2 regions of the Arthrobacter sp. Cza30 genome follow, and region 1 is predicted to be linked to the other one. Evidence: riboswitches for the same ligand, from Rfam matches in the RefSeq annotation. Region 1 holds a riboswitch; the other holds the start of a gene.

The links. A riboswitch is a leader RNA that binds a small molecule or an ion and turns the genes downstream of it on or off. The one in region 1 is predicted to bind thiamine pyrophosphate.
Region 2: it holds a riboswitch for thiamine pyrophosphate, as region 1 does, so the genes downstream of both, AC5RVZ_RS00925 (ECF transporter S component) here and AC5RVZ_RS06355 (ECF transporter S component) in region 1, are expected to answer to the same signal.

The regions. Positions count from the first base shown of each region.
Region 1 is NZ_JBNHGA010000002.1:232,603-240,009, reverse strand. It holds gene AC5RVZ_RS06380 (Na+/H+ antiporter subunit D) at 1-411, shown strand, start outside; gene AC5RVZ_RS06375 (Na+/H+ antiporter subunit E) at 408-968, shown strand; gene AC5RVZ_RS06370 (MrpF/PhaF family protein) at 965-1,249, shown strand; gene mnhG (monovalent cation/H(+) antiporter subunit G) at 1,239-1,763, shown strand; gene AC5RVZ_RS06360 (DUF4235 domain-containing protein) at 1,873-2,133, opposite strand; TPP riboswitch at 2,303-2,436, shown strand; gene AC5RVZ_RS06355 (ECF transporter S component) at 2,479-3,099, shown strand; gene AC5RVZ_RS06350 (ABC transporter ATP-binding protein) at 3,108-4,625, shown strand; gene AC5RVZ_RS06345 (energy-coupling factor transporter transmembrane component T family protein) at 4,622-5,419, shown strand; gene AC5RVZ_RS06340 (zinc-dependent alcohol dehydrogenase) at 5,479-6,654, opposite strand; gene AC5RVZ_RS06335 (VOC family protein) at 6,824-7,189, opposite strand; gene AC5RVZ_RS06330 (aminodeoxychorismate lyase) at 7,250-7,407, opposite strand, start outside.
Region 2 is NZ_JBNHGA010000001.1:223,328-230,734, forward strand. It holds gene AC5RVZ_RS00920 (D-alanyl-D-alanine carboxypeptidase family protein) at 1-1,271, opposite strand, end outside; TPP riboswitch at 1,310-1,421, shown strand; gene AC5RVZ_RS00925 (ECF transporter S component) at 1,412-2,056, shown strand; gene AC5RVZ_RS00930 (ABC transporter ATP-binding protein) at 2,058-3,533, shown strand; gene AC5RVZ_RS00935 (energy-coupling factor transporter transmembrane component T family protein) at 3,530-4,327, shown strand; gene AC5RVZ_RS00940 (SRPBCC family protein) at 4,347-4,850, opposite strand; gene AC5RVZ_RS00945 (phosphotransferase) at 4,847-5,572, opposite strand; gene AC5RVZ_RS00950 (DUF6790 family protein) at 5,836-6,423, shown strand; gene AC5RVZ_RS00955 (SDR family NAD(P)-dependent oxidoreductase) at 6,528-7,289, shown strand; gene AC5RVZ_RS00960 (enoyl-CoA hydratase/isomerase family protein) at 7,301-7,407, shown strand, end outside.

The DNA of each region.
Region 1 (7,407 bases):
CTGGGCACGCCGGTCGCCTGGGTGCTCGTGGCGGGCAGCATGGTCACGTCGCTGCTGACCCTGCTGGCCATGGCACGGGTCTGGAACCGCGTGTTCTGGCGCCGCCCGGAAGACGCCGAGCACCCGGACCCGGTCCTGGTGGCTACCAAGCCCGACGGGTCCGCGCTGCGGACCACCCGCCACGTGGAGAACGCTCCGCACGGGCGGTTCACCGGGCGGGGCATCGTTCAGTTGCTGCCGCTGCCCATGGTCTGGCCGACGGTCGGGCTGGTGGCGATGGGCGTTGCCCTGACGGTGTTCGCCGGGCCCCTGTTCGAGCTCAGCGACCAGGCGGCGCGCGAGATGCTGCAGCGCACCCCCTACGTCGAGGCCGTCCTGGGTGAGGGCGCCCTGCAGGAGGGGGGCCAATGAGGAAACCGCGCATCTCCCTCTGGGTCGAGCTGCCGCTGCTGGCCTGGCTGGTCATCCTCTGGGGCTCCCTGTGGCAGGATTTCAGCCCGGGCAACCTGATCTTCGGCCTGCTGATCGCGCTGCTCATCGTGAACCTGTTCTACCTGCCGCCGGTCGAACTCAGCGGGCGCTTCAATCCGCTGGCCGCGGCAATCTTCGCCGCCACGTTCGTGTGGCAGGTCGCGGTCGCAAGCGTCCAAGTCCTGTGGCTGGCGCTGACCCGCGGCCCGACGCTGCGCAACGCGGTGGTCGCGGTCCGGCTGAGAAGCCGCTCGGACCTGCTCGTGACTGCCACCGGGCACGCCATTTCGCTGATCCCCGGCAGCTTTGTGGTGGACGTGGACCGCTCGACGTCCACGCTGTACCTGCACGTGATCGACGTGGCCACCGAGGAGGCCGCCGAGCGTTTCCGCGCACAGGTGCGGCGGATCGAGGCCGGCCTGATCCGGACGATGGGCACGAAGGAAGAACTGGCGATGGTCAAGGCCGAAGGTACCGGCAGGGGAGGTGCGGTGTGAACGGGGACATCATTCCGGTTGCGCAAATCGTCGTGAGCGCGGTGCTGGCCGTGGCCGCTGTACTGTCGCTGATCCGGCTGGCCCGCGGGCCGTCGCTGCTGGACCGGCTGCTGGCCATCGACGTGCTGCTGGCGATCGTCTGCGCCGGACTCATCGTGGACATGGCCGCCGGCGGCCACATGAACAACCTGACACTGGTTGTCGTCATCAGCGTTGTCGGCTTCATCGGCTCGGTCGCCGTGGCTCGTTTCGTGACGGACGGGCGGCCCCGTGAACACTGACTTGATCCTCGACATCGGGACCGCCGTCTGCCTGATCGCCGGCGCGGGGATGTCCCTGGCCGCGGCCATCGGCCTGCTGCGGTTTCCGGACCTGCTCTCGCGGATGCACGCCGCCACGAAGCCGCAGGTCTTCGGCCTGCTGCTGCTGCTGACGGGACTGGGATTGCAGCTGCGCAGCTGGGTGGCGGTGCCCATACTCCTCATAGCCTGGCTGTTCCAGCTGCTGACCGTGCCGGTGTCCGCCCACATGGTGGGCCGGGCCGGCTACCGCACCAAACACCTGCGCAAGGAAATCCTCAGCGTGGACGACCTCGACGCGGTGGTGGAGGCGGCGGCGGAGGAAGATTCCGTGGCGTCATCCGATGACGCCATGCCTGCCGGTGCCGACACCGGCAGCCGTGCTGTCACCGGCGGCCAGGACGCCGGGAAGCCGGGGGAACGGCGAACCGCGGGGGCGGCGGCCGCTCCCGGGCGGACCGACCAGGACGACGCCGGGCCCGCGGACGCTCCGTAACCTGCCGGCCAAGGGGACCGGGCCGCGGGCGGGCGCCGGCGGCCGGGACCAGAACGCGATGGGGGACGGGCCCGCGGCCCGTCCCCCATCGGAATCCTCAAGGGACCGCTTAGACCATTTCCCGGGTCTTGTCGTAGCGGATGACCGCCTTGGCGGTGGCGCGCTTGGTCAGCACCTGGATCACCCGCGCCACGGTGCCGGACACCACGGCGAAGGCCACCGCCGCCCGCAGGCTGTTCTCCAGGTCATCGTCGCTCTTGGGCGCATCTTTTCCGGTGACCATCTTCCAGACAAGCCCCAGCAGCTGGCTGGCTGCCAGGCCCGCGCCGATACTCACCAGTGTGCCCAAGAGCCTCAACACAACGCTCATGCCCGCTCCCTTCCGGGGCCGCAGCCCCGTCTCAACTGCTGTTCCGGTTCCCAGCCTACTGCCCGGCACCCGCCGGGGCCGTAAGCCCTCGTGCATTTTCCCGGGGTCTGCGCCCGAATGCCCGCCGCTGCGGGCGAGTGTAGACTGGTACGTGCTGCCAGACAGCATCTAGTGACGACAGGGGAGCGTCCGACCGGCCGGTGCACACCGGAGACCGGGAGGGACGCTGAGAGTGCGGATAGACCGCAGACCCTCGAACCTGCTCCGGTTAGTACCGGCGAAGGGAGTCGAGTTCTCGGGGCGCGCCGCGTGGCCGCCCTCCCCTCCTGCAACCAGGAGGATTCCATGAGTACCGTTTCGAATGCACCCGCCACGCCCACCCCTGCCCGGAAGCAGCGTTACGGCTGGCGGGTGGTGGACATCGTCGTTGCCTCGGTGGTCGCCGTGGCCGTCGGCGTCATCTTCTGGGCCTGGTCGGCGGGCTGGCCGCTGATCGAGGGCCTGACCATAGCTTTCCCGCCTTCCGCCGGGCTGTACACCGGCGGCTGGCTGATGGCGGGCGTGCTGGGCGGGCTGATCATCCGCAAGCCCGGCGCCGCCATCTACTGCGAGATGCTGGCGGCGGTTGTCTCCGCGCTGCTGGGCACGAGCTTCGGCATGACCGTCCTGGTCTCCGGCCTGATCCAGGGCCTGGGCGCCGAGGTCGTCTTCCTGCTCTTTCTGTACCGCAGGTTTAATCTCGGCGTGGCGCTGCTGGCCGGCCTGGGCGCAGGCCTGGCGCTGTCGATCAGCGAGAACATCCTCTACAACATGCTGTGGGCCGCCGAATGGCAGCTCGCCTACGTGGGCTTCGCGGCCGTGTCCGGCGTGGTGATTGCCGGGCTGCTGCCGTGGCTGGCGGTCAGGGGCCTGGCGAAGACGGGTGCGCTGTCCTCCTTCGCCGCGGGACGCACGGCAGACGCCTGAGCCGTTTAATGGGAGCGCAGAGTACGACGGCGGCGCCCCGCCCGGTGCCCGTCCTCGCCGAGGGGTGGGGCTGGCGGCATGCCGGCCGCAAGGATCCGGCGGTGCGCGCGGCCAGTTTCAGCATCGCCCCGGGCGAACGGGTCCTGCTGCTGGGCGCCTCCGGGGCCGGCAAGTCCACGCTGCTGCACGCCATGGCCGGCGTCCTCGGCGACGAGGGCGAAGGCGAGGAGACCGGCCGGTTGAGCGTGGCGGGGGTGCGTCCCTCCGAGGCCCGCGGCCGGGCCGGCCTCGTGCTGCAGGATCCGGAGAGCCAGCTGGTGCTGGCCCGGGTCGGCGACGAGGTGGCCTTCGGGGCGGAGAACCTGTCGCTGCCGCGCGGGCTGATCTGGGACCGGGTCCGTGAATCCCTGGCCGATGTCGGCCTGGCCGTCCCGTTGGACCATCCCACGTCGGCGCTGTCCGGCGGCCAAAAACAGCGGCTGGCGCTGGCCTCGGTCCTGGCCATGCGGCCGGGGCTGCTGCTGCTGGATGAGCCGACGGCAAACCTGGACCCCGCCGGGGTGCGGGAAGTACGGGACGCCGTGGCCCGGGTGCTGGACCGCACCGGCGCCACCTTGGTGGTGGTCGAGCATCGGGTGGCGGTCTGGGCGGACGTCGTGGACCGCGTGATCGTGCTCGCGGCCGGCGGCGGCGTGCTGGCCGACGGGCCGCCGGACCAGGTGCTCGCCGAAGGCGCCACCCGCGCCCGGCTGATCGAGGCCGGCGTCTGGGTTCCCGGTCATACCCCGCGGCTGGAGCTGCCCGCGGCACCGGCCCCGGGCGGCCCGTTGCTGCGGGCGGCGGCACTGGACGTGTCGCGGAACCGGAAAGCCGCGCCGGTGCTGCGCGGGGTGGACCTGGACCTGTTGGCCGGGCAGGCCCTCAGCGTCACCGGCGCGAACGGTGCCGGCAAATCCACCCTGGCCCTCACCCTGGCCGGCCTGCTGGCACCCGCGGGAGGGGATCTCTCGGCGACGCCGGCGTTGCAGCGCGGTGCCGGCTTGTCCCCGGCGAAGTGGAAGTCCGCGCAGCTGGTGACCCGGATCGGCAGCGTTTTCCAGGAACCGGAACACCAGTTCCTCACCGGCACGGTGCTCGACGAACTGGAATTCGGCCCGCGCCGCGTGGCCAAACTGCCCGAGGCGAGCGTCCGGCGGCGGGTGGACACGATCGCCGAGCGGCTCCGGCTGACCCGCCTGCTGCAGGCCAACCCGTTCACCCTCTCCGGCGGGGAGAAACGCAGGCTGTCGGTAGCCACCATGCTGGCCACCGGCCCGGACATCCTGATGCTGGACGAGCCGACCTTCGGACAGGACGCCAACACCTGGGCCGAACTGGTCACGCTGCTGGCCGAGCTGGTGGCCGAGGGCCGGAGCGTAGTCTCGGTGACGCACGACGACGACTTCACCGCCGCGCTCGGCGGCGCCGGCGTCCGGGTGGCTGACGGCGGCGTCCGCCCGGCCCAGCCGCTTGGGAGGGCAGCATGAGTATGGACCTGATGAACCCCCGGCTGGCCGCCTCCCCGTTCAGCCGCGCCAACCCGGTATCGAAGCTGGCCGCCGCCGCCCTGGTCACCGTGGTGGTCATGCTCAGTGTGGACTGGGTCAGCGCCTCCGTGGTGCTGGCCGCGGAACTGTTGCTGATGCCCGTGCTGGGTGTCAGCCCGTGGCTGCTGCTGAAGCGAGGCTGGCCGCTGCTGGCGGCGTCTGCCGTCGGGGCCTGGGCAACGGCCTTGCTGGCCGAGAAGACCGGGGCCGTGCTGTTCCGGTTCGGTCCGCTGATCTTCACGGAGGACTCGGTGGCCGGCGGCGTTGCCATCGGCCTGCGGTCGCTCGCCGTTGCGCTGCCGGGCATTTTCCTGCTCCTGACGACCGACCCGACGGACCTGGCGGACGCCTTGGCGCAGAAGCTGAAGCTGCCCCACCGGTTCGTGCTGGGAGCGCTGGCCGCCATGCGGTTGGTGGGGCTGCTGGTGGAGGAATGGCGCACCCTCGGTTTGGCGCGCCGCGCCCGCGGTGTCGGGGCGGAGAACCGGCCGCTGGCCAAGGCGGGCGCGTTCGCGGGCCAGGCGTTCGGCCTGATCGTGCAGGCCATCCGCCGGGCCACCCGGCTGGCCGTCGCGATGGAGGCCCGCGGCTTCGGCGCCGGGCCCCGGACCTGGGCGCGCGAATCCACCTACAGCATGGTGGATGTGTGGGTGGTGCTGGGCGGGGCGGTCATCGCCGGCGCAGCCGCCGCTGCCGCGGTGGCCGCCGGGACCTGGAACTTCATCTTCGTGTGAACCGGTACGGGCGGACCCCGGCGATCCACGCCGGCCGGGGTCCGCCGATCCGTTCAGGACTACGGCTTGAGCACCACCTTGATGCAGCCGTCCTCCTTCTTCTGGAACTTCTCGTACATCTCCGGCGCCTGCTCCAGCGGAACCTGGTGGGTCGCCAGGTCGAGCACGCCCAGCGGGTCCGACGGGTGGTCGACCAGGGGCAGCAGATCGTCGATCCACCGCTTCACGTTGCACTGGCCCATCCGCAGCTGGAGCTGCTTGTCGAACATGGTCAGCATCGGCAGAGGGTCCTTCATCCCGCCGTACACGCCGCTGATCGAGATCGTGCCGCCGCGCCGGACGGCGTCGATCGCGGTGTAGAGCGCGTCGAGCCTGTCCACCCCTGCTGCCTCCATCGCCTTGCGGCCCACGGCGGACGGCAGCAGCCCCACCGCCTGGTGGACCGCGCCGGCCACGGGCGAGCCGTGCGCCTCCATGCCCACCGCGTCCACCACCGAGTCGGGCCCGCGGCCGCCCGTGCGCTCCCGCAGGTCGTCCGCGACGTCGCCGTGCAGGTCCAGCGTCTCGATGCCGTGGCGCTCCGCCATGGCCCGCCGCTCCGCGACGGGGTCCACCGCCAGCACCCGGTAGCCGAGGTGCCGGCCGATCCGGGCGGACATCTGGCCGATGGGGCCCAGGCCGAGCACGGCCAGGGAGCCGCCTTCCGGCGGGGCCGCGTACTGCACGGCCTGCCACGCGGTGGGCACCACATCGGAGAGGTACAGGTAGCGCTCGTCCTCACCGGCGTGGGGCACCTTGATGGGTCCGTAGTCCGCGTGCGGGACACGCAGGTACTCGGCCTGCCCGCCGGGCACCGAGCCGTAGAGCCTCGAGTAGCCCAGGAACTGGGCATTGTTGTTGTACTCGCGGACCTGGGTGGTCTCGCACTGGGACTGCAGGCCCTGTCGGCACATGAAGCAGTGGCCGCAGGAGACATTGAACGGGATGACCACCCGGTCCCCGGCCTTGATGTGGGTGACGGCCGAGCCGACCTCCTCAACGATCCCCATGGGCTCGTGTCCGATGATGTCGCCCTTGTCCATGAAGGGAGTGAGCACCTCGTAGAGGTGCAGGTCCGAGCCGCAGATTCCGGTCGAGGTGATCCGCACGATCGCGTCCGTGGGCTCCTGGATCCGCGGATCCGGGACCTCCTCCACGCTGACCGAACGCTTCCCTTGCCACGTCAGAGCCTTCATTGCCCTCCTTCTCTGGGGCTGCCGCCCCGGACGGAACGACAGCATGCTGATCATTTCGGTCCAATCGACCCTAACACTGCAGTAACGCGGTGGTCGAAGCGGGTCCCGATCCCGGAAGGCTCCTGTGCCGGGGGACGTTTTTCAGCAGGCAGATGGGCAGGAGGTCGTCCTACGCACCCACCAGGACGAAGACGTTGCCGTCGGGCGCACGCATCACGGCCACATGCCCCGACTCGGTGGCGAAGGGCGCCTCTATCCATTCCACTCCGCCGTCGGAAGACAGCTCCTCGTAGGCGCGTCGGACATCGCCAACGAACACTTCGACCTCGAGGCGCCGGTTGTCGGGGTTGTTGCTGAGGACGAGTTCGGAACTGTTCCCGTCCGGAAAGCGCATGCCGACCAGGGTCCAATCCTGTCCTGCCGGAGTCTTGCGGCTGATCCGCCAGGACTCCCGCATCCCAAGCCCGGCATAAAATCCGACGGAGGCCTCGACGTCGACCGTCGGAACGCAGACGCATTCAAGCTTCAGGAACATGGGCGGCGGCGCCTCGGAAGACCCGGTCGGGTCAGCGTCAAGCGCGATGTTCCTCACCGGCTACTCCCGGCTGCCCTGGGCCAGCAGGGCCGTTAGTTCCTGGGTCAGGTCGGGCGAGACGGGGATCTCCTTGCCGTCGATGCTCTTGACCGGGGCGAGCAGGCGGATGCTCGAAACCAGCCAGACGGCGTCGGCTTCGTAGAGGTCGTGCGGCTCCA
Region 2 (7,407 bases), on a different contig from region 1:
AGACGCACGGTGGTGTCGCCGATCGCGACGTCCTTGGCCGACAGCAGGTTCCACGCGTCGAGCGTGCCGGTCTTGATGCCCAGGACGCCCGGGTCGGCGAGGAGGCCGTTGGTGTTCTCGACGAGTCCGGCGCCGGGCAGCTGCACCGACGGCTTCGCCACGATCTCGGCGATGACGGGATTGGCCAGCGCCTTCTGCGCGAGGGCGATGAGCGCCTCCGGGCTGGCGGCATTGCCCGGGTCCATGCCGGTCGGCTCCACGACCGTCACGCCGGGGACACCGTGCGACTCCAGCCACGCGCGAGCAGCGGACGCGAAGACGGCATCCGAGGGCCAGAGGTTCTGCGCCAGACGGTCGGCGTAGTTGTTCGCCGAGCCGATCAGCATGCCTTCGAGCATCTGATACTGCGTCAGGACGCCCCCGACGGGAACGTCGAGCGCCGACTCGCCGTTCGCACGGTACTGCCAGTAGCGGGTGCTGTCGGCGGCGGTGAAGCGGAACTCCGGACCCTGCTCGCCGGGCGACAGCGGCATCTCGTCGAGGACGACCAGCGCCGTCACGACCTTGGTGATGCTCGCGATCGCGTCGGGGTCCGTCGCGGAGGCCACGGCGCCGGGGAAGCCGTCCACCGCCACCGCCGCACTGCCTTCGGCAGGCCACGTCAGCGCGGCCGCCGGCGCCGCCGCCGGCTGCACCTGCACGGCGGTCACGGTGGGCGCGACCGCGTGCAGCGGCCACAGGAGCGTGGTGCCGGAGTAGGCGCCGAGGAGGCCCGCGATGACCGCCACCGGGGCGATGACCCCCGCTCGCAGCGGCGAGCGGCGCGGCGCGTTCGCGAGCAGGTCCTTCTCGACGGGCACGTAGGGACTCGCTGCCGCGGTGAGGTCGCCCGGAGCCGGCATCCGGCCGACAGTGCTCCCGTCGACCCACGCCAATGCCCGAGGCCGGCTGACGACCTCGGCGGGCCGGAACGCCGCGGTGGCGGCGCCGGCGGGGGACTCGGGTGCCGAGAGGGAGCCGGTGCCGATCGAGGCGTCCGTGGCGGTGTCGGTGGCCGTCGCCGCCGGCACCGGCGGCGACGCGACGGTGAGCCCGGTGTCGCCGGCAGCGGCGGGCGCCGCGCTGCGCGCCGGATGCGCGGTGTCCGCGGTGTCCGACTGCCGGGGCGGGGCCGCCTCTCCCTGCGCCGCGTCGCCGGACAGGACCGGGATCGCACCCGTCCGCGCGCGCCGTTCGCGGCGCGTGCGCGGGGGAGCGTCGTCCAGTGTCACTCGCTCAAGATACCCCGCACGCGCGGCGGTATACTCGAGGCCACAACCACGGGAGTCCGGTGAGCCGGGCTGAGAGGAAGCGATCCACGCTTCGACCGTCGAACCTGATCCGGATCATGCCGGCGCAGGGAGGAGTTCATATGCACACGTCCACGTCCACCGTCGACTCCGCTCGCGGCGGGAAGACCCCGACGAACCGCTACCGCTGGCGCGTCGTCGACATCGTGGTGGCCGCCGTCCTCGGCGTCGCCCTGGGCCTGGTGTTCTGGGCCTGGAACACCGTCGGCTATGCCTGGTTCACCGCGATGGACGGCTTGACCCCCGGCCTCGGCGGGATCGCCGTGGGCATCTGGCTCATCGGCGGCGTGATCGGCGGCCTGGTCATCCGCAAGCCGGGAGCCGCGCTGCTGGTCGAGGTGATCGCCGCGATCGTGTCGATGCTCATCGGGAACGTGTGGGGCGTGTCCACTGTTCTCTCCGGCCTCGTGCAGGGGCTCGGCGCGGAGCTCATCTTCGCGCTGTTCCTGTACCGGCGGTTCACTCTTCCGGTGGCGATCCTCGCCGGCGCGGGCGCCGCTGCGGCCGCGTGGATCTTCGAGCTGTTCTACGGCAGCTCGCCGAACATCCTGAAGACGCTGGAGTTCAACCTCATCTACCTCGGGTCGGTGCTGGCGTCCGGGGCGGTGCTCGCCGGCGTCGTCGGATGGGCCGCGGTGCGGGCGCTCGCGGCGACGGGGGCGCTGAACCGCTTCGCGGCCGGACGCGAAGCGCGCCGCGAGGTCTGACATGCCGACCACCCGCCCGGCCCGCATCACGGCGGCGGGCTGGGGATGGCGCTACGCCGGGCGTCGTGCACCGGCCGTGCGCGATGTGTCCTTCACGATCGAGCCCGGCGAGCGCGTGCTGCTGCTCGGCGCGTCCGGTGCGGGCAAATCGACGCTGCTCGCCGGCATCGCGGGCCTTCTCGGCGGTGCCGACGAAGGCGACGAGACCGGCTCGCTGCTCGTCGACGGCCACCGCGCCGAAGCGCAGCGCGGTCGTGTGGGGCTCGTGCTGCAGGATCCGGACGCCGGGGTGGTGCTCTCACGTGTCGGTGACGACGTCGCGTTCGGCTGCGAGAACCTCGGCGTCCCGGCGGCCGAGATCCCGGCGCGCGTGCGCGAGGCGCTCGACGCGGTCGGGCTCCGCGTGCCGCTGACGCATCCGACGAAGGCCCTGTCGGGCGGGCAGAAGCAGCGACTGGCTCTGGCCGGGGTGCTGGCCATGCGTCCCGGCGTGCTGCTTCTGGACGAACCGACCGCCAACCTCGATCCCGAGGGCGTTCGCGACGTGCGGGAATCCGTGGCGCGCGCCGTGGCGGAGACCGGTGCGACCCTCGTGGTCATCGAGCACCGCACCCCGGTATGGGTCGACCTCATGGATCGCGTGCTGGTCGTGGGTGCCGAGGGCGGCCTCCTCGCCGACGGCCGACCTGACGAGGTGTTCGCCCGCCACGGCGCGACGCTGGCGTCGGCGGGCGTGTGGGTGCCGGGGCATCCGCTCGAGCTGCCGGTGCTGCACCCGGCCGCGCCGGCCGCCGACGCCGTGCTGGAGGCATCCGCTCTGTCCATCTCGCGCGACGGACGCGCCGTCGTGCGCGAAGGACTGGACGTGCGCGTCCCCCGTGCCGCCGCGACGGTCGTCACCGGCCCGAACGGAGCGGGCAAGTCCACGCTCGCCCTGACGCTCGCGGGGCTCCTGCCCGAGGCGGCCGGGGAGGTGATCGCCGCACCCGAGCTCGCGGCGCGGTCCGGCCGGCGCCCCTCGCGCTGGAAGTCCCGCGAGCTGCTGACCCGCATCGGCACGGTGTTCCAGGAGCCCGAGCACCAGTTCCTCGCCTCGACCGTGCGGGACGAGCTCGCGATCGGTCCGCGCTCCCGGGGCCTGAACGCGCCGGCGGTGGCCGCGATCGTGGACGACCTGCTCGAGCGGCTGCACCTGGCACCGCTCGCGGCGGCCAACCCGTTCACGCTGTCGGGTGGCCAGAAGCGTCGGCTGTCGGTGGCGACCGCGCTCGCCGACGCGCCGCCGGTGATCGTTCTCGACGAGCCCACCTTCGGTCAGGATCGCCGCGGCTGGATCGAGCTGGTGCGCCTCCTGCAGGCCCAGATCGCCTCGGGCACGAGCGTCGTCGCCGTCACGCACGACGAGGAGGTCCGGCACCACCTCGGCGGCCACCGCATCGACCTGGGAACCGCCGTCCCGGCGGGGAGCATGCCGTGACCGCGGTGCAAGTCCGCACCGAGAGCCGGTCGCCTGTCACCCCGTGGCTCGACGGCGTGAACCCGGTGACCAAGATCGTGCTGGCCCTCGTGCTGTCGATCCCGCTCCTCGCCTCGATCGATGTCGTGAGCGCCCTGGCCGCGATCGCCCTCCAGCTGTGCTGCATCCCGCTGACGGGTCTGCCGGTATCGACGGTGACGAAGCGGATGCTGCCGATCCTCATCTTCGCGCCGGTGGCCGGTGTCAGCATGCTGCTGTACGCCGAGCCCGGTGGAACGGTGCACTGGTCGTTCTGGTACGCCACGATCAGCGACGACTCCATCGCGCTCGCCCTCGCGGTGTGCGTGCGCGTCCTCGCGCTGGGACTGCCGACGATCCTGCTGTTCGGACGCACCGACCCCACCGATCTCGCCGATGCGCTCGCGCAGATCGCGAGACTCCCCAGCCGGTTCGTGCTCGGCGTGCTCGCCGGCACGCGCACCCTCGGTCTCTTCCTCGACGACTGGCGCAGCATGGACCTCGCCCGTCGCGCGCGGGGCGTGGGGGACACCGGCGCGGTGCGCCGCTTCTTCTCCATGGCCTTCGTGCTGCTCGTGTTCGCCGTGCGCCGGGGCACGAAGCTCGCGATGGCGATGGAGGCGCGCGGCTTCGGCTCGGGGATCCCGCGCACGTGGTCGCGTCCCTCACGGCTCGGAGCGCGCGACCTCGCGGCGCTCGGAGGCGGCGTGGCGATCATGGCGATCGCGATCGGCGCAGCGGTCGCTGCCGGATCGTTCCGTTTCGTATGGTCGTGACGTCGCGCCCCCCGCGCGATCAGTCGGCGGCCACGAGCTCCTCGTACGCCGGCTGCAGCGCGGGGAAGTAGTCGTCCCACCGCACCGAGTCCGCGTCGAGCCCCGCCTGAGCGGCGACGAGGCGGTCGAGGTAGTACTCCCAGCCGGGCCCGATCGTCCCGACGTCCTCACTGGGGTTCAGCCGCTGGCCGAAGGTCAGGATGGTGTCGCCGTCCTGCTGGGCGAGCTCGAACCACAGGTGCCACGCGCCGCCGGCCTGCGACGTGTCGCCGGCGAAGCGACGGGGCGGATCGCACTCGAGGATCGTGTACTCCTCGGGCTCGGCATCCGCTCCCTCCGCCGTCATGAAGAACGTCACGCCGCCGGTTCTCGGGTCGCCTTCCCACCGGCCGATCCAGCGCTCGAGCCGGTCGGACTCGGTCAGCTCGCGCCACACCTCCTCGGGGGTGGCGCGGAAGCGCCGAAGGATCACGAGGTGGGGGTCGCCGTCGATCTTGGCGACGGTTCCGGTGATGGTCGTCATGTCGCGTTCCAGAGCTCTCGGTAGTACGACAGACGCACGGGGTCGGGCTCGATCCCATACGCCTCGATGAGGGCGTCCTCCCATCCGTCGCCATAGTCCCATGCCGTCGACATCGACGCCACCGCGATGTCGGCCCAGCGGTCCGCGACGCCCAGCGTGCCGAAGTCGACATGCCCGCTCCATCGACCATCGTCCCCGATGAGGGTGTTGGGGCAGCAGGCGTCGCCATGGCAGACCACGAGCCGGTCGATCGGAGGCGCCTCGCGCAGCGCTGCCGGCATCCGGATGCCTCGGCGCTCGGCGTTCGCGATCCGCGCGGGCACCGACCAGTCGTAGGGGCAGTCGGCCACCGGAAGCGCATCATGCAGGGCGCGCAGGCCCTCGCCGACCGCGCGCACGGCGAGCTCGGGCTCGGCGACCCAGCGCGGGTCCACCGCCGACCGCCCGGTCAGTGCGCCCGTCACGAGCCACTCGTGCGTGTCGTCACCGCCCAGCTCCAGCGGCGACGGCACACGCGCGTAGGGTGCGGCCCAGGCAAGGCGAGCAGCCTCGCCGGCGAACGAGGACTCGGCGTTGCGCGGGCCGTGCTTGATGTAGCGACCATCGTCCGTGCGGAATGTCAGACCGCCGTAGTCGTTGCGCCACACCGGTTCGAGGCGCGCCCCGCGGGCGAGCTTCCGCACCACCTCGGGCACGGCGACCGGCTCGATCGGGATCGACACGGGTCCATCCTGCCCTGCCGCGTCCGCTCATTCCGGCTGCCCCATCGCCGAGACCGTATCTCCTCGCCGAGACCGCACGCTGCGGGCGTGCGCGACATGCGGTCTCGGCGAGAGCACACGTCGTCGACGGGGTCGGGGGAGGGGTGGGGCTCATTCGAGTCAGGCCGACGCCCCTTGTCATCGTCGTTCCCCGGCGGGACGGCCAGTACAGTGCAATCGCGGCACCCGCCGTGGTCGTCAGGGGGACTGTCGGAAGGACGTCCATGGAATCCGTCATCGCGAACACCATCACTCTCGTGCTGTCCAACTTCACCGTCACGCTGCTGCTGCTCGGCCTGATCACCGCCGGCATCGGGATGCTCAGGCGCAAGCGTCGGACCGGCGAGCTCTCACCGGCCGATGTGTGGGAGAAGCTGCTCAACCACTTCCTGCTGCTGTCGGTGGGGGTCAGCTACCTCTACAACTTCGTCATGCACAGCGTCTTCGGAGATTTCACGGCCGAGATCATCGGCTGGGAGCAGAGCCCGTTCCAGCTGGAGGTCGCCTTCGCGAGCCTCGGCTTCGCCGCCGTGGGCTTCCTCGCCTTCCCGGACCGGCAGGGCTGGGTGGTCAAGCTCGCCGCCCTGCTCGGGCCCGCGCTGTTCCTGTGGGGCGCCGCGGCCGGCCACGTCTACCAGCTCGTCACCAGCGGCAACCAGGCGCAGGGCAACGCGGGAAGCATCCTCTACACCGACATCCTGCTGCCCGTGGTCGGGTTCGTCTTCCTCTGGGGCTTCGTCGCGGCCGCCCGCCGCGAGCGCGACGTCCTCCGGCAGGAGGACGCCCTCGCGGACCCGGTCGACGCCCGCTGACCCGACCGGGCGGTCGCATCGGTAGCGTGGGGTGAGGCATGCCGCGCGTGCTGGAACGCAGTACCACGTATGGTGGAACCCGATACCGGTTCGAAGGAGAACGAATGGACATCACGGGTGCGTCCGCTCTCGTCACAGGAGGGGCGAGCGGCCTCGGTCTCGCAACGGCACGCTGCCTCGCCGAAGCTGGAGCGGCCGTCACGATCGTCGACCTTCCGGGCTCGGCCGGCGCCGAGGTCGCACGTGAGTTCGGCGGGTCCTTCTCGCCGGCCGATGTCACCGATGCCGACCAGGTGGCGGCAGCGGTGGCGGCCGCGGCGGCTTCCGATCCGCTGCGCGTCGTCGTGAACTGCGCCGGCATCGCGCCGCCTGCCAAAGTGCTCGACAGGGACGGGATGCCGACGCCGCTCGCCGGCTTCGAGCGCATCGTCCGGGTGAACCTGATCGGCACGTACAACGTCATCGCTCAGGCGTCGGCCGTCATGGCGCAGGCCGACCCCAGCGATTCCGGCGACCGCGGCGTCATCGTCAACACCGCCAGCGTGGCCGCCTTCGACGGGCAGATCGGCCAGCCGGCGTACTCGGCGAGCAAGGGCGGGGTGCACGCCATGACGCTGCCGATCGCGCGGGAACTGGCCCGCTACGGCATCCGGGTGTGCACGATCGCCCCCGGCATCATGGAGACGCCGATGCTGAAAGGCCTGCCGCCGGCCGCGCAGGAGTCGCTCGGGCAGCAGGTGCCCTACCCGCAGCGCCTCGGCACCCCGGACGAGTACGCGCGTCTGGTTCTCGCCATCGTCGACAACGGCTACCTCAACGGCGAGACGATCCGCCTGGACGGCGCGATCCGGATGGCGCCCAAGTGAACGAGGCTGACATGACCGATTCGATCCTCCTCGACGTCCGCGACGGCCTCGCCCGCGTGACGTTCAACCGCCCCGCCTTCCTCAACGCCATGGATTTCGAGATGGGCGCGCGCTGGCG